DNA from 2 places in the Paenibacillus sp. 1SOY10 genome. Region 1 is predicted to be linked to the other one. Evidence: riboswitches for the same ligand, from Rfam matches in the RefSeq annotation. Region 1 holds a riboswitch; the other holds the start of a gene.
The links. A riboswitch is a leader RNA that binds a small molecule or an ion and turns the genes downstream of it on or off. The one in region 1 is predicted to bind S-adenosylmethionine.
Positions count from the first base shown of each region.

Region 2: another riboswitch for S-adenosylmethionine. It lies ahead of AC1VOR_RS19940 (methionine ABC transporter ATP-binding protein); the one in region 1 lies ahead of metA (homoserine O-acetyltransferase MetA).

Region 1 is NZ_JBXENK010000001.1:1,193,303-1,208,766, forward strand. Features, by position in the region: gene AC1VOR_RS05505 (histidine kinase) at 1-919, opposite strand, end outside; gene liaF (cell wall-active antibiotics response protein LiaF) at 923-1,861, opposite strand; gene AC1VOR_RS05515 (hypothetical protein) at 2,028-2,177, opposite strand; gene AC1VOR_RS05520 (3D domain-containing protein) at 2,311-2,964, opposite strand; gene thrS (threonine--tRNA ligase) at 3,037-4,974, opposite strand; gene AC1VOR_RS05530 (putative sporulation protein YtxC) at 5,357-6,289, opposite strand; gene mqnC (cyclic dehypoxanthinyl futalosine synthase) at 6,405-7,541, opposite strand; gene AC1VOR_RS05540 (trans-sulfuration enzyme family protein) at 7,687-8,856, opposite strand; gene AC1VOR_RS05545 (aminotransferase class I/II-fold pyridoxal phosphate-dependent enzyme) at 8,856-10,043, opposite strand; gene metA (homoserine O-acetyltransferase MetA) at 10,061-10,996, opposite strand; SAM riboswitch class I at 11,121-11,251, opposite strand; gene corA (magnesium/cobalt transporter CorA) at 11,706-12,641, shown strand; gene AC1VOR_RS05560 (HRDC domain-containing protein) at 12,707-13,711, opposite strand; gene AC1VOR_RS05565 (DUF3055 domain-containing protein) at 14,031-14,333, shown strand; gene AC1VOR_RS05570 (5'-3' exonuclease) at 14,338-15,195, opposite strand; gene AC1VOR_RS05575 (arsenate reductase family protein) at 15,290-15,464, opposite strand, start outside.
Region 2 is NZ_JBXENK010000011.1:50,565-66,028, reverse strand. Features, by position in the region: gene AC1VOR_RS19980 (Cof-type HAD-IIB family hydrolase) at 1-173, shown strand, start outside; gene AC1VOR_RS19975 (DUF456 domain-containing protein) at 183-668, shown strand; gene AC1VOR_RS19970 (putative polysaccharide biosynthesis protein) at 1,101-2,735, shown strand; gene AC1VOR_RS19965 (DUF2515 family protein) at 2,732-4,165, opposite strand; gene AC1VOR_RS19960 (thioredoxin family protein) at 4,302-4,661, shown strand; gene AC1VOR_RS19955 (COX15/CtaA family protein) at 4,860-5,834, shown strand; gene AC1VOR_RS19950 (UbiD family decarboxylase) at 6,047-7,813, shown strand; gene AC1VOR_RS19945 (Cthe_2314 family HEPN domain-containing protein) at 7,828-8,544, shown strand; SAM riboswitch class I at 8,647-8,804, shown strand; gene AC1VOR_RS19940 (methionine ABC transporter ATP-binding protein) at 8,900-9,919, shown strand; gene AC1VOR_RS19935 (methionine ABC transporter permease) at 9,916-10,584, shown strand; gene AC1VOR_RS19930 (MetQ/NlpA family ABC transporter substrate-binding protein) at 10,642-11,523, shown strand; gene AC1VOR_RS19925 (SDR family oxidoreductase) at 11,847-12,620, shown strand; gene AC1VOR_RS19920 (NifU family protein) at 12,758-13,003, opposite strand; gene AC1VOR_RS19915 (DUF1450 domain-containing protein) at 13,080-13,313, shown strand; gene mqnE (aminofutalosine synthase MqnE) at 13,326-14,432, opposite strand; gene AC1VOR_RS19905 (HesB/IscA family protein) at 14,627-14,983, shown strand; gene AC1VOR_RS19900 (AI-2E family transporter) at 15,080-15,464, opposite strand, start outside.

The DNA of each region.
Region 1 (15,464 bases):
TCATTAGCCCATACGAACCCTGCTTGGGATGCCCATTTACAAATCCCTGTCCATCATCACTAATGCTAAGCACGATCCGGTGCGTTCCCTCGCGTAAGGACAAACTGACCATACCCGCTTCCGCATGCTTGACGATATTAGCCATGGCCTCCTGAATAATCAAGAACAATTGATGTTCCTTCGCTTCTGACACATTCCCCTGAATATCAACATCCTTGACGCCCTTCAGTCCATTTTGCCGACAATAATCCGGGAACCATTGATCAAGCGCCTCGGCGAGTGTCTTGCCCATCAATTCCATGGGGCGCAACTGGGCAATCAAAGCCCGCATCTGCTTCTGAGCCGTATTGGACATCTGAATCAACTGACTCATAACCATGTCCGCCTGTGCACGATTAAGCTCAAGTACCTTGGGTAGAGAGGAGGCCGACATATGTATGGCGAACAACTGCTGACTCACCGTATCATGCAAATCCCTAGCCAGGCGTCGCCGTTCCTCCAACACCGCCTTCTCGGCTGCCTGTTCCTTCTCTACGACCTCCTGCTCACCTAACTGCTGCAAAAGCTGCATCTTTTTCTCAACCGCTTCGCTCATGTTGTTGAATTCCTGGTAAACGCCGCTGAAGGTCTGATCAGCCATCTCCGGCAAGCGTACAGACAAGTTGCCCTTCGCCACCTGAAGCATACTCAAGTGCAAAGCATCAATCTTCCGCTGAATACGCCGACCGGCAATATAACCTATAATCAGCGACAAAAAGAAGATGCCCGCTATATTATAGAGCCATACCGAAGAATCCTTAACCACGATGATTCCGGTATTGGTTCCGATATAGAAGGCAACTCCCGACAAACTGCTGGTCAACAGAAAGTAACAGAGCAGCTCCCATTTCGTATTTTTTAAAATCCGTTGTACAATCATACGCTAACCCACCATATTTACTTTGATATCACCAATAAATACGCTAACGACCAGCTTGACCTTCTTGCTGGCTTCCCCATAATACGAAGATTCGGCCGTAAGACTACTCATAAAGCCGCCTTGCTTCTGGTTAAACAGCTTCAAGTCGCCGATAAAGGCACTCGACTCGGCCACCACTCCGATATCCATATCATCGGGGACAAAAATTTTCACATCCCCAATGAACGCCGAGACGTTAATACGAGTTTCCCCGTAAGGAATTTGCGCTTTTGTCAAATCAATGACCGTATCCCCGATAAAATGAGAGATATTCATCGGCGCAAGCTGGAAATAATCCTGTCCTACATGAACATCCCCGATAAAGCCGGACTTCTGTACTACAGGCCCTTGATGCTCTGCGGTATGTTCATAATAATGACTGGAATCTGCAAACTTCGGACCTGATCCAGCCTGTTTCTTCTTAGCCTCTTCCTTCTGCTCCATCGTGTCGAAAATGGAATCCAGCGGGGACTTCATTTCTGGATGATACGCAGGTGGAGCATCAAAAGGATTAGGGGGCGGCGGAGGCGGCATATCGACTTTAGGTTGACGTGGCCCTCGTAATCTTGGTTTTAATAATAAATGCAATCCGCCTGCAATCAAGACCACCGGGATTAAGTAAGGAAACATTTCCCTTGGGCTTAACATCACATACCCCATATTACGGGCCAGTAAGTAGCCCCCGACTAACATCAGTACCAAGGCCCCAATAAAGCTTCCTCCCCGGACACCACTGCCTACGAATTGAATAAGGCCAAAGTAAATAAGGATCGCTGGCCAATAAGTCCGAACCAACTCACCGATGTCGAGATAGACCACGCCGAGCAGATTCAGTAAGAAAATCACTCCTGCCCCAATCAGCAGAATGCTGGTTAATAACCTTCCAAAAAAACCGTGTTTCATTAGAATAACCTCCCGTAAACAATCCGTTAATGCCATTTTACTTGAAGCCATGACGGCTGAACAGCGGCGCAGGACGGAATGGGGCCTCGGTCTCCAGACGGAGGACCTGCCCCAAACAAATAAAAGGAGCACCCGTATCTGGATGCTCCTGCTCTCTGCGCTATAACTATTGTTGTTTACTTTCAGGAGTTGTTGCATTACGGGAAGCCTTCGCTTTTTGCGTTACAGTTGCGTTGCTTTCCTCAGCAAATTCCGCATTAAACTTCTCGTTAGGTGTTTTGTAACCTGGAGAAGCTGTTTTCTTTTGGTTTTTCATGAGTTTCACCTCCCTGTCGCATAACGCGGCAAAACCCTTAAGGTTTCATCGCTTTTGTGGCTCCTGTCACGCGGGCCACGTAGCTTATTATGCGAACAGGCGAGTCAAAATATGCGATGAATGGGGCCGAAGGTCAAATTGCCTTCTCCCACAAGTGCTCCGGGATTTCCTTACCGACTTCCATCGCTTGACCAAGCTCCTTCAGCATCGCCTCAGTCAGCTTGCCGCTGCCTTTACGGACGATCTGAACCTCAACTTCCTTCTTGCCCCACTCTTTATATACTTGCTTCGTTGTATCGAAGTAAAGATCTATCTTATGTCCACGAATGGCTGAACCTTTATCTGCCACCACGCCGTAGCCATAACCTGGAATATACAATATCGTTCCAATTGGAAACAGCTTCAGATCAGCAGCAATGGTCGATACGGTGTTTTTATCCCGCCGCACCTTCACGCCGGAATACGTAATGCCATACCCCGGATGATCAGGCTTCTTGCCGGTGGATTCAACGCCTGCGGTATATCCCGTAGCCATAACCTTTACCGTTGCTACCGCCTTGGCAGGCGACTCAGGCTTTCCTTGTTTACCTTCAGCCGTGCTGATCCCCCGCCGCTCCCGAAGCTCGCGGATAAGCCGCTCATTCTGTATGTGAGCTTGACTATCAGCCTGCGGTTGCTGCGGTGGCACAACCGTATATCCGGGCAAATCGGCAGCCACCACGAATACCAGCAAGCCGCCAAGCAATCCCCGCTTGATGAACCTTTGCCCCAAATGAAAATGACGCATGTGAAACCTCCCCCTTTATTCCGAAGGTTTTCCACATGCGCCATACTTTATACACTAAAGATGTAGCTCTTATTAGATGACGTGGTTACGAATCTCTTCTTGCAAGGCTGCAATCACTTCAGCTACCGGCTTCGCGCCAAGGTCGCCTTCGCCACGCTTACGAACCGACAATGAGCCGCTGCTTTGCTCGTTTTCGCCAACGACGAACATGTATGGAAGCTTCTCCAACTGAGCTTCGCGTATTTTATAGCCCAACTTCTCGTTGCGCAAGTCGCTTTCTACGCGAATGCCCTCTGCACGCAGTTGATCCTCAACTTCACGAGCGTAGGCTTCAAAATTGCCAGATACCGGGATCACCTTCGCCTGTACTGGAGACAGCCACAGTGGCAAATTACCGGCAAAGTTCTCTAGCAAGAAAGCAGTGAAGCGCTCCATCGTGCTGATGATACCACGGTGAATAACAACCGGACGGTGCTTCTGTCCATCATCCCCGACATATTCCAGTTCAAAGCGTTCTGGCAGCAAGAAGTCTAGCTGGCAAGTGGACAATGTTTCTTCCTTGCCAAGGGCTGTCTTGATCTGTACGTCCAGCTTTGGCCCGTAGAACGCAGCTTCCCCTTCTGCCTCATAGAATGGAAGTTCCAGGGACTCGACAACCTCGCGTAGCATCCGTTGCGACATTTCCCACATTTCGTCATCCGGGAAATACTTCTCGGTGTCCGCCGGATCACGATAGGATAAGCGGAAGCGATATTCCTTGATGCCGAAATCCTCATATACCTGTTGGATCAACTGGATTACACGGGCGAACTCTTCCTTGATTTGATCAGGACGACAGAAGATATGCGCGTCGTTAAGCGTCATGGCGCGAACCCGGTGCAGCCCGGTAAGAGCCCCGGACATCTCATAACGATGCATCAAGCCCAGTTCCCCTACGCGTACTGGCAGGTCACGATAACTGCGCATCTCGCTCTTATACACCATCATATGGTGCGGACAGTTCATCGGACGTAGAACAAATTCCTCATTATCCAGCACCATCTTCGGGAACATGTCCTCTTGATAATGCTCCCAGTGCCCGGAGGTTTTGTAGAGCTCAACATTGCCCATCACCGGAGTATACACATGCTGGTAACCAAGCCGTTCCTCAATATCCACGATATAGCGCTCCAGCGTACGGCGCAGAGTAGCACCCTTCGGCAGCCAGATCGGCAAGCCCTGACCGACCAGATTATTGAACGTAAAGAAGTTGAGTTCCTTCCCTAGCTTGCGGTGGTCTCTCTTCTTCGCTTCTTCCAGGAAATGCAGATGCTGCTCCAGTTCCGCCTTTTTCATGAACGCTGTGCCATAAATACGTTGCAGCATTTTATTATTGCTGTTACCGCGCCAGTAAGCCCCGGCCACGCTTAACAGCTTGAATACTTTAATTTTGCCAGTAGAAGGTACGTGAGGCCCCCGACACAGGTCGAAGAATTCGCCTTGATCATAAATAGAGATCACGCTATCCTCGGGCAAATCGCGAATCAATTCCAACTTGTAAGGATCACCAAGTTCCGTGAAGATGGCGATCGCTTCCTCCCGGCTCACTTCCCGGCGAGTAATCGGTAAATTCTCACCGATGATGCGTTCCATTTCCTTCTCGATCTTCTGCAAATCCTCAGGGTTTAATGGTTGTTCCAAATCCATATCGTAGTAGAACCCATCCTCGATTACAGGTCCAATCCCCAATTTAACCTCTTTGTTGCCGAACAAGCGCTTCACGGCCTGAGCCATTAAGTGAGCACTGCTGTGGCGCATGATTTCCAGGCCATCGCTACTGTCACCTGTGATAATTTCCACCTTGGCTCCATCCACTAATTCTGTACTTAAATCCACCGCAACCCCGTTTAACTTACCCGCCAATGCACTTTTACGCAGGCCGCTGCTGATGGAAGCCGCAACATCCTCAAAGCTGCTGCCTTTGGCGTATTCCCGGACCGAACCATCCGGCAATGAAATAGATACTGTCACTGTCTTCTCCTCCTTGAAATATGGTAGATCCGGAGGCGGACAAAACAAAAAACGCCCGTCCCGGAAAGGGACGAGCGTTATATACCCGTGGTTCCACCCTCATTCGGCCTCCCCGCTGCATTTAATACCAACGAGACAGACCCTTATTCGGCATTGAGTAACGGCAATGAACCGGCAATCCCTACTACTGCCAAGAACGGTAGAGGTTCAGGAATGCAGCTACAAAGGGGTAAACCAAAATTGAAACCGAAGGGAATTTCAGCCAAGTTCCCTCTCTCTGAGCTGTTCAAGCCTTTTGATTCATGTCTTTGTCAACGCTTTTCAACTTCGGAGTAATTATAAGCCAATTCTCCCTTACTCGTCAAGGCAAAGAGCCCGGGTCTTAGAACTCCCGGGTTAGAGCCGCTGATCCAAGCTTGCGCATCTCTTGATGAAACAATTGGCAATGCGGGCACAACAGGCATAATTCCACCCGTTCTCCAAAAATACGCCTGATCGTTGTTACAATCTGCGCATCGGGCTCCTGCGTATGCAATAAAATACGTTCGGGGGACAATGAGATTAAGGTGCTTACGATCACGTCCTCCATTTGAATTTCCTGATCGGCAATTCGAGCAACCACGCCACCTGAGCTAGGAACTTGAATGGATGTGAATTGCTCATTCAGGATGGAAAATTCCGGACCCTGCTTATGCATTAAGTGTACCAGGGGTGTCAGCGTCTCCTGTAAGCCAACAAAATACTGAAGCAAGCTGATAAACTCCTCATATTGCTGATCATGCAAATAGTCATCCGTTGCCAGGTCAATGGCTTCGCTTAGCAAAGCATCATATGCCTTTAGTCGAAACGCAGCAAAGCCGCTTAAATGAAGCTGCGGACTAGTCAGCAGATAATGAACCAATTCCTTATGGATTAAGGCGGTCCTCCGCCCCCACTCCCCGTTCTCCGGATGATTGGTCAGCATACTCATGACAGCCTCTCCAATGAGTTGCTCCTCTTCATACGAAGCAAAGCTGTACTCTCGTTTCATCATGCGTAGCACACGCTTCGGTTCCTCTACTTCAACCAGATATTTCGCTAACTCCCGCGCCAGAACATCGATCAAGGAGTTGCCATCTTGTCCTCCCTGAGGCGACATCGAGCTTTCCATTCCCAGCACCGCTTCCAGCCATTCTCCAGGAGCCATACCAAAGCTCACACTTACCTTAAGATCGTGTACATGTTGCAATTTACGTACAACCTCATATATCGTATCCTTAAATCGCTCATCCGCTTCCGCGGAGGCGCAATCGATTCGTACCGAGAAAAAATCCATGAACCTGGCCCCCTTCCGCTTCCTCCTCCAAGTATATGGTGGTGAGGAAACGGATATACAGAAAACCGTTCATGGAATGAAAGGCAACTTTACCATCAAGCTGCCAGAGTAATATTTAGTTTTGCATAATGAAGTCGCGCTCAATCGTGCTCTCTTCATCAAACTTGCGTAGAATATCATATCTGGTATTGCGCTGTGCCGGGATTTTCCCCGCTTCACGAATGATGGACAATATGGACTCAATGTTCACCTTATACGTTGCACCAGCCGATGATACAACATTCTCTTCGATCATCGTGCTGCCAAAATCATTACAGCCATATTGCAAGGAGAGCTTGCCGACCTCTGGTCCCATCGTAACCCAAGAGGATTGGAAATTCTTAATATTATCAAGAACAATGCGGCTGATGGCTACCGTCTTCAAATAGGATTCCGGCGTTTGGCGCTCGGCCTTCAGATTGGTATTATCCGGCTGGAAGGTCCATGGGATAAAGGCCAAGAATCCTTCCGATGGGTACTTGTTCGCAATACATTCATCCTGAGCTTCGCGTACCCGCAACAGATGCAGCGCACGCTCTTCCATCGACTCACCGAACCCGATCACCATCGTTGCCGTAGTGTTCATTCCGATTTTGTGAGCCGTCTGCATCACATCCATCCAGTCTCGCCAGGAGCCCTTCAAACGGCTAATCTTGCGACGTGTACGATCATCCAGAATTTCCGCTCCACCACCTGGCAGCGAATCCAGGCCTGCTGCATGAATCTGGCGCACTACTTCCTCCAGTGACAAGCCTTCAGATACATCCTTCATTTTCAATATTTCGGCTGGGGAGAAGGAATGCATCGTAATATCCGGGAACCGTTCTTTGATGGCTTTAAGTAAATTCGTATAATAGCTGAACGGCAAATTCGGATTTGTTCCGCCCTGCATCAGAATTTCTGTCCCGCCAACATCGATCGTCTCCTGGATCTTCTGGAAGATGGCCTCATCTGGCAGCACGTAACCTTCTTCGGAACCGGGACGGCGGTAAAACGCGCAGAAACGGCAATAAACATCACAAATATTCGTATAGTTGACATTCCGTCCAATGACAAAGGTGGTAATGGGTTCTGGGTGTCTGCGTTCCATCAAAATGTTAGCGGTGTGCCCTATCTTCTCCACTTCATCGGATTCAAACAACTGGACCGTATCCTCCAGGTCCAAGCGTCCGCCTTGGAGCGCTTTGTTCAATATATCGTCAATTGCAGTCATCGGCTTCACTGCCTCCTTAACACTATAAAAATAGAAATATAAATGCTGAAAATTTAAAATGATAGCTCAATCGTAACACAATCACGGGCAGAAAAACAAAAGAAAAAAAGGCCGCTACCGCGCGGCCTTTAGAATTAACGTAACATCAGCAATTTTTCAAGGCTTGCTCCAAATCGGCAATCAAATCATCGATATCCTCCAGACCCACCGAGAAACGCAGCAGTCCGTCGGTAATCCCTCGCTCTGCGCGAACCTCTGGTGGCATGGAAGCATGGGACATCATTGCCGGATAAGACAGGATGCTCTCCACTGCTCCGAGGCTTACCGCTACCAGTGGCAGCTTAACTAAATTCAGCAACTGCTTAGCCCGCTCGCCGGAGCCTACATCGAAGGAAACCACAGCACCATACCCACTGGATTGCTTCTCCTGAATAGCCCGTCCCGGATGATCTGGCAACCCTGGATAGAAGACCGCTTCGATATCCTCGCGGCGGCTCAGCCAATCGGCAAGCTTACGAGTGCTGATCTCGCAATGCGCCATACGTGTCGCTAGCGTCTTCATGCCACGCATGAGTAACCAGGAATCCTGAGGACCCAGCACCGTTCCTAGACCATTTTGCACATATTTGAGTTGTTTGGCCAGTTCTTCTGTTCGCGCTACGGCCAATCCCGCCAGCACATCACTGTGACCGCCAAGAAATTTGGTCGCGCTATGCAACACGATATCCGCACCAAGCTCGATAGGACGTTGATAATAAGGAGTCATAAACGTATTATCGATGATGCTGATCAGTTGGTGCTCCCGCGCCCAAGCAGCAATATCCGCAATGTCTGTGATTTTTAGAGTCGGATTGGAGGGAGTCTCCATGTACACGGCCTTGGTATTGGACTTAATCGCAGCCTTCACTTCTTCAGGCTTGGTCATATCCACAAAGGTTGCTTCAATATTCATCCGGCTTAAAATGCTCGTCAGAAGCCGATACGTTCCCCCATAGACATCTTCGGTCACGATGATATGATCTCCTGCTGAGAAGATCATGAAGGTGGAAGAAATCGCAGCCATTCCGCTGGCAAAAGCAAAGCCTTGCACCCCGCCCTCAAGCACGGCGATATAATCCTCTAACGCCTGACGCGTCGGATTACCGGAACGGCTGTAATCATACAATGGCGGATTGAAAATATCGTGATGATGGAATGTGGAAGCTTGATAAATAGGTACACTGGATGCACCCGTTTCCTTATCTACTTCATTGCCGAAATGAATCAGTTTCGTTCCGAATTTGGGCTCTTGCCCCTGCCGCTCTTGCTCACTCATTAAGCTTGTCCTCCTTCAACTTCCTGACGTGCCGCTTCCAGCGCCGCGCTCAGATCAGCAATCAAATCGTCTACATGTTCAATCCCGACGGAGAAGCGCAGCAAGCGATCGTCAACGCCAACGGCCTCACGGATTTCCACTGGGATATCCGCATGGGTTTGCACGGCAGGATAAGTCATTAAGGACTCCACGCCGCCCAGACTTTCGGCAAAAGCAATCAGTTTCAGGTGGCGCAACACGGGCTCCACATAACGGGCATCCGTCACTTTAAAAGAGAATATCCCGGTATTACCGCTGGATTGCTTGCGTTGAATTGCATATCCCGCATGCTCCTCCAGACCCGGATAGAATACCTCGGCAATCTGCGGATGCGTCTGCAAATATTTAGCAATGGTCAATGCATTGCTCTGATGTCGTTCCATCCGTAGCGCCAAAGTCTTCATGCCGCGCATTAACTGATAGGAATCCGAGGGACTCAGCACCGCCCCAATCGAGTTATGCAGCATTCCAATTTCAGCGGACAGCTCCTGCCCCTTTGTTATTATAAGACCCGCCAGTACATCATTGTGTCCACCCAGATATTTAGTGGCACTGTGCACGACGATATCGGCTCCCAGTTCCAGCGGCCGCTGGAAATAAGGAGTCAACAGCGTGTTATCCACAATCGTCAGCAGATTGTGGCTACGAGCCCAATCAGCTACGGCTTCAATGTCCGTAATCATCATCAGCGGATTTGTCGGTGATTCAATAATTACTGCTTTGGTATTAGGTTGACGAACGCTTTCTAGTGCTGTGAGGTCATTGGTATCCACATAAGAAGACGTCACGCCATATTTGGACATAATCCGTTCCAGCAAACGATAAGTCCCTCCATACAAGTCCAAAGACACGATGAGATGGTCCCCTTGGGCAAACAGCATAAAGACCGTCTGCAAGGCAGCCATCCCGGAGCTACAGGCAAACCCGGCATCACCGGACTCCAAAGCTGCGGCCGCTTCCTCCAATACGGCGCGGGTTGGACTCTTCGTGCGGGCATAATCGAACCCCGTGCTTTGACCCAGCCGAGGATGGCGGAATGCCGTTGCTTGATAAATAGGATAGTTAACGGCACCCGTCACCGGCTCTTCCAATGAACCGATTTGTGCCAATATACTCTCAATGCGCCACTCTTTTCGTTGCTCCCCCACCTGTAATCACTCCTGCCTTAAATTTGATATACAAAGTCCGCCAACTGATCGATGTCATATGGCGTTTCTTGATACACATAGTAGTTTAGCCAATTGGAAAACAAAAGGTTGGCATGGGCACGCCAGGTAGACCTGGGCGCCTTGGAAGGATCATCGTTTGGATAATAGTTCACCGGCAATTCAATCTCCATCCCTTTGGCGACGTCCCGGTCGTATTCCCATTTCAGAGAATGGGGATCATATTCCGAATGTCCAGTCACGAAGATTTGCTTGCCATCCTGACCAGCCACCAGATAAATGCCTGCCTCCTCGGATTCTGCCAATATCTTGAGCTCCGGCTGACGTTCAATATCAGAACGCAATACATCGGTATGACGGGAATGCGGAACCTGAAACGCTTCATCAAACCCGCGCAGCAGCTTCACATGGGGATCGGTAACCGCATGGGAGAACACGCCAAAGCACTTCTTCTCCAGTGGTATCTTCCGTACCCCGTAATGGTGATACAAGCCGGCTTGCGCCGCCCAACAAATATGCATGGTGGAAGTCACATGTGTTTTGGTCCACTCGAAGATCTCCTGCAATTCCGACCAATAATTGACCTCTTCAAATTCCAGTTGTTCCACCGGAGCCCCTGTCACAATCATTCCGTCGAACCGGAGATTCTTGATTTCCTCAAAGGTCTTGTAGAACATTTCCAAATGTTCTGCCGGGGTGTTCTTTGAAGTATGTGAACCAGGATGCAGCAATACGATTTCCACTTGAAGCGGTGTATTACCGAGCAAACGCAAAATTTGAGACTCTGTCGTCTCCTTGGTTGGCATCAAATTCAGAATCGCGATGCGCAGAGGACGAATATCTTGCTGATAGGCGCGGCTCTCGTCCATGACGAAAATATTTTCGCTCGTCAGCACTTCCTTGGCCGGCAAGTGATCCGGTACTTTGATCGGCATGGTTTAAGATCAACTCCTTCTTGTTGTAGCGTCAAATCATATCGTTTGAACGAAGGGGCATAGTAGTACAAGAAATGACCTCTCTCACGGGGGAGAAAGGTCATTACGTATCCGGTATGCGCCTCTCTCATCTCTCAGAAACGGACAAGCCATTATAGCTTGCTCGCTCTGCAAGAATTAGCACCGCTGCGATGGGTTACATCGCCGGTTGCCGGGTATCATCGGGCTAGTCCCTCCACCTGCTCTTGATAAGATTTCGCTATATTTAATTGGCTTAAGGAAATGCGGCTCTAATGCCTACTCCCTGTCATCACTTTAATGTATCAGAGGGCATTCCGTCAAGAACCTGGGAGAAAAATCACAATATATGTTTTAGGTTGAAACATGGCATTGGCAGGCGTTATACTAGACAAGTGCCTTGAGAGCCCGATTAGGCTTAAGGCCAACGCTTAACGCGAACAAAACTGGCAATAGTGAGGTGAAACCGAGGATGGAAGGCGACCCGAGTCCGCAGAGGACTACCCAGGTATTACAATTGCATAGGAAACCGAACCGCTGGGTGCCCGCGGAACGCTTGCGGCACTTTCGTTTCCCGGTGTTTGCATAAACGCCTTTTTTGACGTTACGAGGTAACCAGCCTTCTCTTTCCTATGCTCTAAGCAGAGCAAACCCTGGCCACAAGTGTCTGGGGGAAAGGGAGTGAAAGTTTATGAAAATCCGTCATGTCAAAGCCGGCGTATTCACTACGGTTGAGAATGTGGAGTTAACGACTACCGCACCGGAGGAAGGCTTCTACTGGATTGATGCGGATGCAAGTGATCTGGCATTGTTACAGCCATTATTCTCCTTGCATGATTTGGCTGTAGAGGATTGCCTGACCGAAGAGGAGCAGCGTCCCAAGATTGAAACTTATGATAACCATTACTTTATCGTGGTTAACAGCATTCGCTACGATGACGAGGAAATTTTCCTGCGCGCTTTGAGTATTTTCTTGGGGCGGCACTATATTATTACGGTTACTAAACAAAAAATTAACGAATTGCGGGCGGTAAAACCAATTCTCTGGGAGCAAGAGGTTAGCGAACCGGACCGCTTTTTATACCTGTTAGTCGACTTAGTCGTCGATAATTACTTCACGGTTGGTGACCGGATCGAAGTCAAGATTGAGAAGCTCGAAGAGGATATTCTGATGCACACCAAGCGCTCTCATCTTAACGAAATCATCGGGCTACGAAGCGAAATTTTGTGGTTAAAGAAAGTGCTCGGCCCTCAAAAGGAAGTCATCAATATACTCAACAAGAAAGATTTGCGGCTTATTGATGACCAATTGCAGAAGTATTTTAGCGATATACATGAAAATGCGGTTAAAATATCGGAGAACTTTGATACATTTCGAGAACTGGTAGGCAACTTACGTGAAGCTTATCAAGCCGCCATCGCCAATCGAGCCAACGAGATCATGCGTGTTTTTACGGCGATTACGACGATCTTCATTCCGCTTACGCTGATTACCGGTATTTACGGAATGAACTTCGATAACATGCCTGAGCTGCATTCCCCTTACGGATATTTCATTGTCCTGGGCATTATGGCTGTACTTGGCTTCGGCATGTTCTTCATCTTCCGAAAAAGGGATTGGATATAAAGCTGATAAAGGCTAACGGGGGCAATTACACTTGCCCTATCGTTGGCCTTTATTCATGTGGTACCTTAGCCTGCCTGACGAACGCTTTCCTGATGATTGCGGTAGCGGATGCGAATGAGCCGCAAACGCTCATACAGCGTATCAACTCCTCCGCCATCGGCAGTATGCTCACCATACACCTTGTGTAGCACCGGCTTCAACAGAGCATCGCCCAGTTCTTCGTATGCTTGCCAGACCGCTTGCTGTTCTTCTTCAGGCATCTCTGCAAGCTCCAATCCAACTAGCTGCTCGGTACTGTAGCCCTCCTTGCCCAAATCCTCTAGCAGTTCAATGGCCTCCCGGCGTTCCAGCCCCGTTCTTTGGCAAATGTCTGCTAACTTAAGATTGGCGGCCAATGCCTCCAGCACAGCCCGGCGAACACTGTACTTCTCCATCTCCTCGCGGTATTTGTTCTCCTTCTGCTTGTACATCCAGGAACGGAACACCTCGGCGTCCAGTTCCGCGTCTACCCAATCCAAAGGAAAGGCCTTTACTTGCGGCTCTCCTCGGGTGATATCCAGCACCTCGGCACCATATTCACTCGCCTTGTTCTGTCCGACACCAGGCAGTTGCAATAGTTCCTCTTCCGTCTGAGGCAGGAACACACTGATCATCCGCAACAATCGATTGCTGCCGATCAGATAGGGAGCTTTATGTTCCGCGGAGGCTTTCTTTCTCCGCCAAGCTGCCAGTTTGTCATACACCGGGGCATTCTCATGAATTTCGCTATAACAAAATAGCTTCTGCGCCGCTAAGCCACGTCTACTGAGAGCTTGTCCTTCACTCCAGATTCCTTCTACAACGGGGTGAAACCCCTCCGCCATTCTGGCTGCCAGGCGGTGACGATAAATGTAGAGCATCTCCGACCAGGAGGCTCCCTCATACCACAGCTCCTCCTGCTGTCCATCAGCCGTCAACTCGTTCCAGCCCATCTGCCATACCCCCTCTTCTTCCCCGATCCAAACCTGGGCTCCTTTCTTCACTACCCCGTCAGCCTTCTTCTCCAAGCTGTTCAGAAATACAATTCGCATCCATCCCGCCTCCTTAAATGTTCGGTTACGGAAGCTATATAAGTTAAAATAATAAATCTGCAAAAAAGCAGACAAGAATAACTTATATAGGCATTTGTCTGCTCAAGAAAAACGCAAAAAAGCACCTCTGTGCGCTAAGCGCAACAGAGGTGCTTCCTCCAGACGTAACCTAATATCCCTAATAATACCACATTCTATTTGACTGTCAATGCACAATTATTGATGCTACCTATCTCTATTTTTTTCGGTATAATAGTGACAAACATTTCCTCAAATAGAGGGTGTTCAACTCGCACTCATACCTAAGGAGGCTTAACCGATGAATGCGCCACGTCAAGAACTTGATTTCCTATCCGATAGCACGGAGAGTACCTCAACCCGATTCGTTACCTTCATCGGCGGTTCGTTAAAACGGTTTGACTTGGCCGTTACTACAACCAGCCGTTTCTACGGCAAGAAGCTGGTAGCCGACATGCAGAATGGCCGAACCGCTATTCTTGGTACCGATGATCTGGATGAAGAGGGTTATCTCGAACATCTCTTTAGCTTAAACGAAGAGGAAGCTGGTGAGCTTCGCACCTTTCTCTATCAAGTCCTCGGCGATCCCTACTTTACGGATTAATGGCCTAGACAACACCAAGCCATGAACTAACGCTCGCCATTTCCAGCTCCTCAAATTTCGATATGACCAGCGAAGGATTGAGCTCAAAGCGGCAGACACCAGCCTCACAGTTCAATTCTACGTCGCAACGGATCGTTGCCAATTGCCGGGATAAATGCAGCATATCCAAATCGGTCTCAATTTTGGTTCGGATCGATTTGGATAACTGCTCCAGGCTGGCCAAGATGCCTTCAATAGAGCCATATTCCTGCACCAGCTTCAGGGCCGTCTTCTCTCCAATGCCCCGCACACCAGGGTAATTATCGCTTGTATCTCCCATCAAGCCCTTCAAATCGATGATCTGCTCTGGAGTCAAGCCTTTCTCTTCCTTCAAGACTTCTGGCGTATATACCATATAATTGCCATGGCCCTTTTTCATAATAAGGACATGAGTACGCTCGCTGACCAGTTGCAACATATCATGATCTCCTGTCAGCACCAGCACATCCATGCCCTCTTGTCCAAAACGGGAAGAAAGGGTCCCGATGCAATCGTCCGCCTCATAGCCAGGACAGCTAATATTAGGGATTCCCAAGCTATCCATCACTTCACGAATGATGGAAAACTGCGGAATCAGCTCATCCGGAGCCTCTGAACGATTCCCTTTGTACTGGCTGAATTGCTCAGTTCGAAACGTCTTGCTCCCCAAATCCCAGCAACAAGCAATATGTGTTGGTCCAAACCGCTGCACAGCATCCCAGAAATAACGCATAAATCCATACACTGCATTTGTCGGCAATCCCGCTTTTGTCCGGCGGATATAGCCCGAAGCCGCCGATGCATAATAAGCCCGGAACATCAAGGCCATGCCATCGACCAACATGATCGTATCTTTCCCACTTTGTACCAAATTCACTTCCGGCCCAGCCACCTTCCTGAACACTTTGGTTCCATTCCTGCTACGTATTGGTTTTGCCTTAACCCCAAACTCGCTCGTACTCTTCTTCGTTGAACCCTACCGTCACAAGCTGGTGATTGTCTCGAACGATAGGACGTTTAATCAACATTCCATTCGAAGCCAAGAGCGCAAGTTGCTCCGCTTCTGTCATCCCGGCCAGCTTATCCTTGAGGCCCAGTTCTCTATATACCTCT
Region 2 (15,464 bases), on a different contig from region 1:
TAGCCATCGGTGATAGCCTGAACGATTTGGCAGCCATTGAAGCTGCCGGGCTTGGTGTGGCCATGGGGAATGCTCAGGAGTTTGTCAAGGCGAAGGCGGATGTCGTTACTGCTACAAATAACGAAGACGGAATTGCCTGGATTATTCGTGATTATGTTCTGACGGGGGAGTGACTTCACTTGCTGACCGTAATAGGTTGGATTATCGTGATTGCCCTATTTGCTGTAGGCCTGGCGGGTGCTGTGTATCCCGTATTGCCAGGTGCGCTTGCCATCTACTTTGCTTTTTTTGTCTACGGCTGGTTTTTCTCCTTCGATTCATTTGGTCCCTTCTTTTGGATTCTGCAAACGCTGATCGTGGTCGTTCTATTTGTAGCCGACTATGCTGTGGGGGCTTGGGGAGTGAAGAAGTTCGGCGGCAGCAAGCTGTCGGTCTGGCTTAGCACCATTGGCATTATTGTGGGTCCTTTTGTCATTCCAGCCTTTGGTCTGGTATTGGGTCCGCTCATTGGCGCTATGATTGGCGAGTTGATCAAGGGAGAGTCCTTGTCCAGATCGTTTAAGGTTGGGATAGGCTCGGTAGTAGGTTTGTTCAGCAGTATGGTGGTCAAAATCATTTTGCAGATTGTGATGATTATTGTGTTCATCATCTGGATTGTTGCCTTTTAGATAGAAGCGTGATGAATCCATTGCGCATGCCAATGCGATTCCCTGATCAGGCAGGTGGCAAAATGTGATTTTATTGGTACTAGTGGGTGCTAGCGGGAAATAGTCCTGATAAATGGTTGCCTTTATAGGTATAACAGGTATTTATATGGAATTTCTCATGCTAATTGTTACTCAATCACCGTTTTTACTTGAGAAGCTCTATATTAACTGGAGGATTTCCTGTTATATCTTATATAGGCTGGATTTACGCCGGATTAGCAGGAGGAATTCCCGTTAGTATGCAATCGGCAGTGTACATGGGGGCCGCCACCGCATCTTCACGCAGCAACGTCAACACTGATTTTTATTGTGAGCCATCCATCTGTGGCCTATTTTAGCTATTTCTAGTGAGCAATATTAGTTATCAGGCTTGTGGGGAAAGAAGGAATCGAGTTGTCGAAGAAAGAGTCGTTTGTCAGAGGTACGTTGATTTTAGCAGGGGCAGCGCTGATTGCCAGAGTCTTGGGCTTGTTCCAGCGCGTTCCGTTAGAGCATATTCTCGGAGAGGTGGGGAATGCCTCTTATTCCCAAGCCAATGCGGCGTACTTTATGCTGTTAACGCTGGCGACGGCGGGCATTCCGAGTACGCTAAGCAAAATGGTGTCGGAGAGGCACGCCTTAAATCGTCCGGAGGAAGCGAGGCGCATTTATCAGGCGGCGCTTCTTTTTGCCGCGGTAGCTGGTGTCGTCATGTTCATCCTGCTCTTTATCCTGGCGCCTTATTATGCCATAGCTTCCAAGGTTCCTGAGTCCGTCACGGCGATTCGAGCCTTGGCGCCGGCGTTGCTGTTGTTCCCGCTTATCGCGATGATTCGTGGTTATTTGCAAGGACGGAACATCATGATCGCTGGTGGAGTCTCTCAGGTAATTGAACAGATTGTCCGTGTAGCGACTGGCATACTGTTAGCCTTCCTGCTGTTTCACTGGGGTTATTCAGGCCAGACGATTGCGGCAGGCGCTACCTTTGGCGCCGTATTGGGCGGGGGCGCTGCCCTTATGGTGATGCTTTATTATAGTATGAAAATGTCGCGGCAGGATCGTGCTGAAGCAAGCCATGCGGCAACTAGCGGGGCGTCTCGTATGCCCCTCAAGCGCATTTATGGGGAAATTTTCAAGCTCTCTATCCCGATTGTATTAACCGCGTTGGCCGTTCCGGCCGTTAACTTTATTGATAACTCTATATTAAACCCATTGTTAAGTGGTCAAATGAGCTTAAGCGACTCCACCTACCTGCTGGGTATTCTGGGGAACCGGGCACAAATGATCGCTGGCATTCCGCCAATCCTGGCAATCGCACTAAGTCAATCGCTGGTGCCGATTATTTCCGCAGCTTATGCGCGGAAGGACGAGGAGCATTTGCAGCGGCAGGTCACCTTGGCGATGCGAGTGGCCGTATTGAGCGGTATGCCGATTATACTGGCGTTGGGAACGGCGGCATATTCTGTGAACGGCCTGTTGTTCAGTACGCGGGACGGTAGCAGCATTATTGCCCTGTTGACGTTCATGACGATATTCCAAATTACGATGATGACTAGTAACTCCATATTGCTGGGGGTTGGCAAGGCCAATCTATCGATGGTTCATGTGGGCATCGGGGTAGCGGTCAAGCTGGGAGCCAGTGTGGTGTTGGCTCAATTTATGGGGATATACGGGATCATTACCGCGACCGGGTTATGCTTCCTTGTGATTACGCTGCTTAATGTGCGTGCCATCAAGGGGATTGTACCGTTCTCGTTGATGGGCAATCGTTGGGCAGGATTTTTGGTGACCGTCATTGCCTTGTCTGGGGTAGGCTACGGTCTGAACCAATTGGGCAATCAAATGGTGGACCTGATGCCAGCCCGTATTGCCTTCTTCCTCACCTGTGCAATTGTAGGTGTAGCTGTAGTGGCGCTGTACCCTGTACTCTTAATTCTGCTGCGCGTCGTCCGCAAGGACGAGCTGGCGAGCTACCCGGCACCACTACGCAAGGTATTGTCGCCGTTGATGCGGTTGCAACGGGGGAGGGTAAGGTCCGCTGACCGCTAAGGTTTATCCAGCACATCGTGCACTAATGCGGTCTTGAGCAGGCCGTTCCTGTGCTTGCGACTGATGTCGCACAGGAACGGCCTTTTTGGTGCGCTGATGCCATCCAGCGCACGAAGGTCCTTGAGCCAATCCTCTCTGGAGATTGGCTCATAGGGGGTGTCGCCCCAAACGCTCAGCAGTTTGGGGCTGTAGAGACGCTCGCCTGGCGGCAGCGTCTCCATGTCCAGAAGCGCTGACGCCTGCGTGGGCGTCGTCAGCGCTTCTTCCGGATTGGCCGTGAACAAGTCCGGCCAATAATCCGCCCGCGAGCCGCTATGCGGCACGCTCGCGGCAAACCGCTCCGCGCCGCTGCGCACGGCTCGGTACCCCATCAGCATCGCGTACAGGCTTTTGCCTAGCGCGATGCGGGCAGAAAGGCTGCCGAAGTCCGAGACGGTGCGGCCGGCGAGACGCCGCACCTTCCAATCGGCAGCCTGCCCGTCCAGGGGCGCGTTCGTACACGCCGCGTCCCCTTCTTCTGCGTCACGCCTCGCTCCCTTGGCTGCATCTGCAGCCAGAGGTGGTTCACTAGACGCAGCTCGATCTTCCGCCAGTAGTGCCGAACTGGCGTCCATGCCTTCCATCCGTTCCAGCAACGGGAACACGATCTGATTCAAGCCCGTCAGGCTGAAGAGATGAAAGCCCGCCGTGCTGGTCACATACTTCTGGAAATAGGGATGCTGAATGACCCGCTTCTCAACATAATTCTGTTCGTTGATAATCAGACCTACGGTGAGCAGAGCGCTGCCGCGATCAATCCAGAAGCGTTCCCAGAAGGGGGTCATAAATCGGGAGACATGGAAATAGGGCAGCAGATGAAAGAGGCTGGCTCCACGTTCCCGACTCTTCCGGTATAGAAGAAGCTGGGGATAGGCATCCTGAAAGATCAGGGCATTGCTCCGCTCCAGGAAGCGGTAATTCAACCGCTTGGCTTCCGGGTCCAAGGCTTCCTCCAGCCTGCTGCCCTGCAAATCGGTCATATTGTATCCGGCATTCCGGGACACCATGTGGGCGAGGAACGCCCAATGCAGCTCTGGGCAAGCCTCGTAACAAGCCAGGTAAGCTGCCGTTCGCGTGATGTTGCTAATCCCTGCTTGACGGGTCTCGTCAGCGATGCTCTCCGCAAGCTGAAGGTCCTCTGCACTCAAGGCTTCAGCCGAAGGACGGGGAGTAAGGCCACGGCGTAGTACATCCTCGATTTCCGTAATGACGGTGCGAGCGGCTGATTCGCTCCAACCCAAAGACGTAGGCGCTTCCCGCAACTGGGAGGAGTCTGAGAAGGCGGCAGTCTGGCTCGTAATCATAAGTCGGATGGCGTCGGGCCAGCGATGCATAAACCTGGTGATTCGATGGGCTGACGACGTTCCGTCTGTACGGGATGACCGATCCATGGCAATATACTCCCTTCCTGACCTGCTTCATAAATTCCTGTTATCACAACACTTCTATATAGTATGTCCTAAATATTTGACTTCCACCCCTGCATTTGGTTGACTGTAGATACGAGAGAAGAAAGGGTGAATTGAGATGAGAAAAATGGCATTTTCTGAAGAATTTCAAGCTAGCATAGAAGCTTCGAGTCTGACCGTTGCTGTATTCAAAGCGGACTGGTGTGGGGACTGCAAGTTCATCGATCCCTTTATGCCGGAGGTAGAGCAGGCGTATGAAGGTCGGTTAACGCTAATTGAGGTTGACGTTGAACAGGTGGGTGAGGTCAGCCAGGAGCAGAATATCCTGGGTATTCCGAGCTTCGTGGCGTATGCGAATGGGAAAGAACTGGTTCGCTTCGTTAATAAATTGCGCAAATCCCGGGAGGAAATTGAAAGCTTCCTGAACCGGGCTCTGGAGGTATATCAGGCCTTAGAGCAAAATACAGAAAAGGCCTAACAAGCAAGCGAGAAAAATGATGAAGTTCAACTTATAATTGCGCCATAATATTAATCACGCCGCCGCCAGGAAGAACATTGCGGCGGTGTTTAATTTTGAACATTTTATGTATATCTGCCTATGAAAGTGGTTACTTGATCGGTTATAATGAAAGGGGTTTATTGGATTTTCTATCGAATCATAAAAGGTGTGAACCATTTGGATACGAAACGTTTGAAGTGGCTTAGCTATGCATCTTGTCTGGTCATGCTGCTGGCAACCTTCGGGGGCAGCGTTGTCACCAAGACAGAATCCGGACTTGGCTGCGGCAACGAATGGCCTCTCTGCCATGGTGAATTTGTGCCTGCCCATACGGTAGCCTCGGTCATTGAATATTCTCATCGTGCGGTAAGCGGAGCGGCAGGATTACTGACGCTGGCAACCTTTATCGCCTTCTGGCGCTACCGTAAGAACCGCAAAGATTTGCAAGCGTTCTCCCTTCTGGCCTTAGTCTTTGTGATGGTACAGGCTTTTATGGGAGCTATGGCCGTTATGTACCCAACTTCTTCAGCCGTCATGGCGCTTCATTTTGGATTCTCTCTGATCGCTTTTGCGAGCTCAGTCATGCTCGTACTTGGCATTCGAGAGGAAGAACGGGGACAAGCTGCAGGAAGAGATGAGGTTGCCAAGACGGCACGGGTTAGCCGGAAGTTCCGCAATCTGACCTGGATAGCGACTGGATACACCTACATCGTGGTATACATAGGGGCTTATGTCAGCCATACCGATTCAGCAGGTGGCTGCACCGGCTGGCCGCTATGCAACGGTCAGCTTATCCCGGAGCTTAGCGGGGGCGTAGGCATCGCGTTCGCCCACCGGGTGGCCGCGGCAATTCTTATGGTAGTGATCGCGGCTGTGGGCCATGTGGCCTTTCGCAAGCATCCCGACTTGCCGGAGATTCGCAAGCTGGGGCTCGCGGCAACGCTATTAATGATCGTTCAAGTCTTCACCGGTGCCTTTATCGTTTATACATTAACTAATTATCACATTTATTTGTTTGCTTCTTTGGCTCATATCATCGTGCTTGCCGCCTTGTTCGGCGTGCTCAGCTACCTGAGTGTCCGCACCTGGCAGCTAAGCCGGGGGGAGAAGAGGACTCCTCCTTCCAAAACGAAAGCCGATCAGGCATATTGAGAGCGCTGAATTCAAGATTCGATGTCGAACCCACTCCTTGAGTAACTTCGTTGTGGAAAGACGACTTTTTGAACAACCTCTAGAAAGTAAGGTTCGCCAAGCGGTTGCCGGATAAGGTATACTCTTGTCTATAGCAAACGAAACGTGACGACCGGGGCATGGGACCGAGCCGGTAGGCCCTTGTCCCGGTCTTTATAGGAGGATTATTAGGAATGAGCTACAAAAATTTGCGTCAATGGATTGATGCACTGCAGAAGGAAAACGAGCTTGCCATCATCGATGTGCCTGTCGATCCATATCTGGAATTGGCCGAAATTCACCGGCGTGTCATTGATGATGGTGGCCCGGCGCTTCTGTTCACTAATGTGAAGGGAACGCCATTCCCGGTAGCCACTAATCTGTTCGGTACCATTCGTCGCGTGGAGATGGCCTTTGGTCCACGGCCCGAAATGCTCGCCAACCAGCTTGTTGATGCCGTACATAAATTGTTGCCCCCTACGCCCAAAGCAATTTGGAATGAGCGTGGGCTTATCCGTGACGTGCTCAAAGTGGGAATGAAGAATGTCACCAAGAGTGAAGCTCCCATCCTGGGCGTATGCCGTACGGAATCGCCACTGAAGGATTTGCCAAAGGTAACGAGCTGGCAGGAGGATGGCGGCCCGTTTATTACGTTGCCGTTAGTTTATACCGAGAATCCACTCCAACCCAAGGAGAACAATCTGGGCATGTACCGGATTCAGTTATATGATGATCAGACCACCGGGGTCCACTGGCAAATTCAGAAGGGTGGCGGCTTCCATTACCATGAGGCTGAGAAGCGCGGAGAACCATTGACCGTTTCCGTGTTCCTGGGAGGGCCGCCAGCGATGGTGGCTTCAGCTATTTCCCCGGTACCGGAGCATCTGTCCGAACTGCTGGTCGCTTCGTTTATTCTAGGTGAGAAGTTGCCGATGATCGAAAATCCGCTAGGCGGACACCGCATTCCTGCGGAATCGGAATTCGCCATCTCCGGGCTGGTTCCCCCGTTTGAACGTCGTTTGGAAGGACCGTTCGGGGATCACTTTGGTTATTATTCGTTGCAGCATGAATTTCCGGTTCTGCATGTCAACCATATGTGGCACCGCAAGGATGCCATCTATCCGGCGACCATTGTCGGCAAGCCGCGGCAGGAGGATTATTATTTAGGGGATTTCCTGCAGAAGCTTCTGTCACCTGCCTTTCCAATGGTTATGCCGAATGTCCGCTCTTTATGGACCTACGCCGAGGCTGGCTTCCATGCGTTAAGCTCTGCCGTGGTTCGTGAGAGTTATTCTCGGGAAGCGCTGGTATCGGCCTTCCGTATTCTGGGTGAAGGGCAGCTATCGCTGACCAAATTTCTGATGCTGACGGACAAGCTGGTAGATCTGGCAGATTTCCGTCTGTTGCTTAAGACCATTCTGGAACGTTTTGACCCGGCTACGGATTTGTTTATTATTAACAATACATCCCATGACACGCTGGATTACACAGGTCATAAGCTAAATCATGGCAGTAAGGCTATTCTTATGGGAGTGGGCGACCCGATACGGGATTTGCCGCGCACTTATGAGGAAGGCGACATTGCGGAGATCAACAGCATCCAAGTTTTTCATGACGGATGCCTTGTCGTTTCCGGTGCATCCTATGAGGATGAGCCTGAGCTCGCGGAGCGGGTGCTTGGCCGTCTGCGCGAACGCGGAACAGCCTGGCCGTTCGTAGTCCTGGTGGATGACGCCAAGACAGCGGCTTACGATCAGACGGCATTTTTGTGGACGGTATTTACCCGGTTCAATCCGGCTAATGATATCTATGCTGCCGCCGAGGTGCGCCAGCATCACCTGTCCTACAGTCTGCCACTTGTGATTGATGCCCGTATGAAGCCAGGTTATCCGGATGAACTGTTCCCAAGAGAGGATATCGTATCCTTGGTCGATCAGCGCTGGAAATCCTATTTTCTGTGAAACGGAGGTAAACTATGCTTCGCAGCTTGCTTGGTGAACCACCTCGACAAAATGACGGCATATTTGCAAGTTCGATGGATGCTATGGGGCAAACGGTTCAACTGCTCCAGCGTGAAATCAAAGACCATCAAGACCCGTCGCATGACTACCGCAAGCTTGAAATATGGACGCGTGGACTAATTTCTTCCCTGGAAGAATTGGAGGAGTGCCTGTTCGCCGCGACCTTCTTCCGCCAGAAAGTTCGCAAGGATTCGGTGGAGGATATGGATTCGCAGGAGCGGGCTGACTATGCGCGATACGTTTACTTTTACAAGGATGGCTTCATTCGTGTGTTCTCGGCGCTGGACAAGCTCGGTACGGTGTTGAACGAATTGTTCGATCTCAAGACCTCCAAGGTGAAGACACATTTCTCCTACTTTACGGTGCTGCGTCAGTTTGCTTACTTCAAGGTTCATCCCGATTTAGGCGGCAAGCTGAACGCCATCAAAGAGGAATACCGGGAAACGCTGAACATTCTACGCAGACGTCGGAATACGGAAGTCCACTATATGAACTCGGAAATGAAGGATGATTTGTGGCAGCGGCATCAAGCCCTATTCGGTAAGGTGGAGCTGGAGGATCTCGATCAACATATCCGTGATTTGGAACGGGGCTACCACATGGTCTGTGAGACCTATCTGACTGTATTTGGCTATGTTCAGCAGCGCTGGAAGAAAATTACGAAGAGTTGATTGCTGGCTAATGTATTTTTTCTTTGACAAAACCGGCAAAACTCATTATACTCATCAATAGTTTCATTCTATGTTATGAACTGTAATATGATAATTTCATATTTCTTATCGAGAGAGGCGGAGGGACAAGGCCCGATGAAGCCCAGCAACCGATTCGTTCATGGCACGGTGTAAGATACCGTAAGGCCCGGGGAACGGATGTCATGGTGCTAAATCCTTCAAAACCAAGCGGTTGCGCGGTTGGTTTTGGCAGATGAGAAGGCATTGTCTTTACGTAAAGAGAGCCCTTTGATTCTGTGGGGCTCTTTATTTTATATCGGCTTGTACAAATAACATACATAGGGGGTGAATATAAGTGATCCAACTTAAGGATGTTACCAAGGTGTATGGAGGCAAGAAGACCTTCACCGTGGCGTTATCGGGCTTGAATTTAAGTGTGAAAAAGGGTGAAATCTTTGGAGTGATTGGCCATTCCGGAGCAGGCAAGAGCACATTGATTCGATGTATCAACTTGCTGGAACGTCCTACGGAAGGCGAGGTTTGGGTAGGCGATGTGGATCTGACGAAGCTGGGGAAGCGAGATTTGCAAGAACGCCGGCGTAAGATTGGCATGATATTTCAGCATTTCAACCTGTTGGCCTCAGCTACCGTTTACGATAATATCGCTTTCCCGCTAACGCTGATCGGAACGCCGAAGGCGTCTATAGCTAAGAAGGTAGACAGCTTGCTGGCCCTGGTTGGCTTGGAGGAGCACAAGAGCAAATATCCGGCTCAGCTATCTGGTGGGCAGAAGCAGCGGGTAGGCATCGCCCGGGCGCTCGCTAGTGATCCCGACGTCCTGCTATGCGATGAAGCTACCTCGGCACTGGACCCGCAAACGACGGACTCTATTCTCAAGCTGCTGCTTGATATTAATAAGCGGTTCCAACTGACGATTCTATTGATTACGCACGAGATGCATGTGATCCAGAGCATCTGCGACCGGGTCGCGGTCATTCATCAAGGCGGCATTGTGGAGGAAGGTCCGGTGACAGAAGTATTTCTGAAGCCGCGACATGAGGTAACACAGGAATTTTTGCACCGCGAGAACGCGGGTCAAGAGAGCTTGAAGCTTGCGGCAGCCGCCTCGTCGGCAGCGAGAGGCAAGCTGGTAAAGATCACTTTCCTGGGGGCCCAGACGTATGAATCCGTGTTGTCCCAGGTTGTCAGGGAGACAGGCGTGAATTTTGCAATTTTGCAAGGCACCATCTCCACCATTAAGGATACGCCTTACGGCCAACTGACGGTTTCGTTTGAAGGTGACAGGCAGGATGTAGAACAGACACTACGGCTGCTGCGGGAACGGGATCTTGACGTGGAGGTGCTTGAATCATGAAAGAGTTAGACTTCAGTACCATTGATTGGTCGGAAATGGGTACAGCAACGGTGGATACGTTGCAGATGATGGGTTACGCTACATTGTTTACTTTCATCCTGGGATTGCCCTTAGGCGTCATGTTATTTGTCTTTTCACGTTCTCAATCCTCGGTATTAGGATGGGTTTACAGGATTATTTCGTTGGTAGTGAACATACTTCGTTCCGTACCGTTTATTATTTTGATTGTCGCCTTGATTCCGGTAACCCGGGCTATTATGGGGGTATCAAGTGGCGTGGAGGGAACGATTCCACCGCTCGTGATCGGGGCGGCCCCATTCTTTGCCCGATTAGTGGAGACGGCGCTGCGCGAGGTGGACCGTGGGGTGATTGAGGCTTGCCAGGCTATGGGGGCTTCGTCCCTGCAATTGATTCGCAAGGTGCTCTTGCCCGAAGCGTTACCAGGCTTACTGGCTGGGATGACAATCACGGTGGTTACACTGGTCTCCTATACGGCGATGTCCGGTATGGTTGGCGGGGGCGGCTTGGGTGATTTGGCCATTCGCTACGGTTATTACCGCTACAAAAGTGAGGTCATGCTGGTTTCTGTTACATTTATGATTATTTTAGTGCAATTGTTGCAAATGCTGGGTGACCGGCTAGTTATTCATTTTACGCGGAAATAAGGAAACAATAATATATAATCTTATCCTTATTCAAAACAAATTAAGGGGGAATCTGCGATGAAAAAATGGACTTTATCCGTACTGACACTGGCTTTGGTATTGGTGTTGGCGGCTTGCGGAAGCAACAATGCAGGGAACAATACAGCGGGGAATACGCCGGAAGGAAATACTCCGGCAGCAGAAGGAAATGCAGCGAACAGCGGTAACGAAACAACTTCCGAGCCAGTGAAACTGGTCGTAGGTGCTACTGTGCCTCATGCTGATATTCTTAAATTTATCGCTCCAAAGCTGAAGGAAGAAGGCGTGGAGCTGGAAGTGAAGGAATTTACCGATTATGTACAACCTAACGTACAGGTATTCGAGAAAGAACTCGATGCGAACTATTTCCAACATCAACCGTACCTGGACGAACAAAACACGCAAAACAAATTTGATCTTGTGTCAGTTGTAGGGGTTCACGTGGAGCCGTTTGGCGCTTACTCCAAAAAATACACTTCCGCCGATGAGCTTCCTGACGGAGCGAAGGTAGCTATTCCTAATGATCCATCAAATGGTGGTCGTGCTTTGCTGCTGTTGCAAAATCAAGGCTTGATCAAGCTGAAAGAGGATGCTGGAATTACAGCAACTCAAAAGGATATTGCTGAAAATCCGAAGAACTTGAAGATCATTGAAGCTGATGCAGCTATGCTGCCTCGCCAATTGGAAGAAGTAGATCTGGCTTTGATCAACACGAACTATGCGCTTGAAGCTGATTTGAATCCGACGAAGGATGCTTTGTTCATTGAAGACAAAGAATCCCCATACACCAACTTGTTGGTAGCTCGTCCGGACAACAAGGATTCCGAAGCCATTCAGAAGCTGGCTAAGGCGCTTACTTCGGATGAAGTCAGAACGTTCATCAATGATACCTATGAAGGTGCCTTGGTACCGGTATTTTAATAATACGCCAGGGTAATTCATTCCATGGTAATACTCTCCCGCTGCGAAAATTCGCAGCGGGATTTTTTGCTCTCGTTTGTGGGAACGCGCCGAATCTTTTATACTTAAAGTGAGTGTTCAAAAAGTCGGGTTTACAGGACCAAGAAGGTTGGATGAAGCTAGGGACTGAGTAGCGGAGCGTACGTAGTGGGTACGTGAGCAACGGAAGTCCCGGGTGAATTCAAGATTCGATGCCGAATCGACTCCTTGAATAGCTACGTACTGTGAAGACGAATTTTTGAACTACCTCTTAAAGGGAGTGTACTCTGGGAGGAGGAGAAACGTTGAGTAGAAAAATAGCCCTAATTACCGGGAGCGCCAAAGGCCTCGGAAAAAGGACGGCATTGACGTTGGCGGAGCAAGGTTTTGATATTGCGCTGAATTACGTACATAGCGAATCGGAAGCGTTCTCCCTCCGTTCCGATATCCAGCAGCGGGGCGTGCGTTGTATTGCGGTGCAAGCTGATGTGTCACGGCGTGAGCAAATCACTTATTTAGCCGGGCAGGTAGAGGAGCAACTAGGGACGATTGATATCCTGGTCAACAATGCGGGTCCTTTTATCCGGGAGCGTAAACCCTTCGCCGATTATAGCCAGGACGAGGTGCTGGAGATGATTGAGGGGAATTTGGTGGGTAGCCTGCTGTTGGATCGTCTGGTGCTTCCGGCCATGCGTGAGAAGCACTGGGGACGGATCATTCATTTCGGGTTCGGACACGCAGCAGAATCGCGTGCTTGGCCACACCGTGCGGTGTATGCTGCGGCCAAGACGGGGCTGGTGTCCTTCACCAAAACGTTGGCCGTCGAAGAGGCCCCATATGGAATCACTGTTAATATGGTATGCCCCGGCGATATTCGCGGGAGGAACAAGGAGACTACTATTGAGGAAGCTCGCGAGCTTCAAGACGGGCAGACACCGCTGGGGAGGCCGGGAAGTGGCGAGGATGTAGCACGGGTCATTGCTTTCCTGTGTCATGAGGATTCTGACTTTGTCACCGGCAATATTATGGATGTGTCCGGTGGCTTGGACCCCGTTCGTCCCTGGATTAAGCCGACCTGATCCGCACATGACAGGTGAACGCATAGCAGACTTGCACAACCACAAAAAACCCGACCTTCCGGCAAATCGCCGAAGGGTCGGGTTTACTTCTCATACTCCATTGAAGAGCAGAATAGTTATCGCTTAGGTTAATGAGATCAGAATACTTGAACGACCTCTTCAACGCCTTCTACTTCTTCAAACAGAGCGCGCTCGATCCCTGCCTTGAGGGTAATCGTGGAGCTTGGGCAGCTACCGCAGGCTCCCATCAGTCGCAACTTGACGATGCCATCCTCTACGTCCACCAGTTCTACGTCGCCGCCGTCACGTTGCAGGAATGGGCGCAGTTTGTCCAAAACTTCCAGCACTTCATCATATAATTTATCTTGTACATGCTCACTCATTGTTTTCAACTCCTTTCTCGTCTTATTATATTACATAATGTCTAAAATTTAAATCCTTCTTCAGGGAGGCCCGAAGGTGAAACACTTACTTGAATATTGTACCCGGAATGTTAGCCTGGGGACTCATGAGGCCATTCGCATGGTTCAGGAGCAATACGATTGTGAAGTTCATGAATATGGCTGCTTGACCCACTGCGGAACCTGCTACGCCTTCCCTTACGTTATTGTTAATGGCAAGCAGGTGGAGGCAGAGGATGCCGGGCAATTGGCTGTGCGAATTCTCCAAATCATCAGCGAATCTGCGGTTTAAGCCAAACAAGAGTTATTCGTATACGCGAACTTCGTTATAGAAGGTATCCCGTTCGACCGGGATACGTCCGGCTCCTTTAACAAGCCAGATCAGTTCTTTCAGAGTCATCCCTTCCGGAGTTTGCGCCCCGGCAGCATGGCTGATTTGCTCCTTCAAAATTGTGCCGTGCACATCCGATGCGCCAAAAGCTAACGCTACCTGAGTGAGCTGCACTCCAATATTAATGAAGTAAGCCTTGATATGCGGAATATTATCCAGCATCAATCGGCTAATCGCAATCGTCTTCAAATCCTCATAGGCCGAGTTCCGCCGCATAATGCTGGCGTTCTTGTTACGTGGCTGCATCGACAGCGGAATAAATACCTGGAATCCACCCGTCTCATCCTGCAATTCACGGATCTGCATCATATGGCGGATGCGGTCCTCGTAGGACTCCACGGAGCTATAGAGCATCGTGGTTGGCGTCTTCATGCCGAGCTGGTGGGCGGTCCGGTGGACATCGAGATATTGCTCGACGTTGGCTTTGTCGACCTTCATTTTCTCACGGTATTGATCCGATAAAATTTCCGCACCGCCGCCTGTTAGTGACTCCAAACCCGCTTCCTGCAGGCGCAGGAGCACTTCCTTGGTGCTTAATCCGCTCAAGCGAGTATAGAATTCAATTTCGGCTGCGGTATAGGCTTTGATAGTGACCTGTGGGAAATTTTCCTTAAGGACTTTCAGCGAATCCACATAATACTGGAACGGCACATGATTGTTATGTCCGCCCACGATATGAAATTCGCGAACCCCCGGGGTAATGTGCTGCTTCACGTAAGCCACCATTTCTTCCCCGGACAGGGTATAAGAGCCTTCTTCGCCTTGATCCTTGCGGAAGCTGCAAAAAGCGCAGCGGGATTCGCAAACGTTCGTGAAGTAGAGACTCATGTTCTCAATAAAATAAACCTTTTTGCCATTTTTGCGCAGATTGACCTCACCGGCAAGCTGGCCAATGCTCAAGATATCATCGCTTTCATATAAATAGACCCCATCTTCGAGGGAGAGACGTTCTCCATTGCGGACTTTATCCGCAATTTCGGCCATTCTCTTGTCGGTATTCGGGGTAACCAGCGTGAACATAGCGTTCCCTCCGTTTCCAAGTGCAATTAATGCCTGGTACAATTACTGTATGAATTACCTTCCTATTATAAACCCCGTATCCCAAGGGGGCAACAATGATAGCTGGAGGAAATCATTTCTGCAACAAGAAATATCACATCTGTTGAGCGTATGAGGGAGAAGGAGTATAATTTGCTTAAAGGAGTGTGAAGGTCATGATTACAATTACGGACAGCGCAATGGCGCGGATTAAAAATATGCTTGCTGAAGAAGAAACGCCGGGGATGTTCCTGCGGGTGGGAGTGAATCCTGGCGGCTGTAGCGGATTTTCCTACGGCATGGGACTGGATGATGAGGAAAGTGCAGAGGATGTCTATATAGACATTCATGGGCTGAAGGTGGTTGTGGATAAGGAAAGCGTTCGTTATTTGAACGGTCTGGAGATTGACTTCAAGGAGTCGGGCATGAGCGGAGGCTTCACCATCCAGAACCCCAATGCCATCGCTACCTGCGGTTGCGGCCAGTCGTTCCGCATGAAGGACGAAGAAGGCCAGCCACAAGAGTGTGATTAAGTAAGCAGACTAATAGCCATTATAAAGGCCCTCGCGGGTTTTCCGCGAGGGCCTGTTTTATTTGTACAGCTATCTGTAGTGAACTAGATTAAGGTGTTACTCTTCGGGCCCGGGTTGCGGCTGCTCAGTAATGATCTCATCAGAAGGAGTGGGCACATCCGCTGTGATTGGATCATACAGATGCGAGCGCCGCTCAAACCACTGGAATAGATGGGAGAAGATGACCTTAAGCACGGCATATCCTGGAACGGCCAAGATGATGCCAAGCACCCCGAACAGGTTACCTGCCGTAAGGATTACGAAGATGATTGTAATCGGGTGAATGCTTAGTGATTTGCCCATGATTTGCGGCGAAATAAATTTACCTTCAATTAATTGCACTACCGTCCAGACGATAATCAGTTTGACCAGCATGATCGGCGAGGTCACGATAGCGATAATTAATGCCGGTGTAATAGCGATAGCCGGACCGAGATACGGC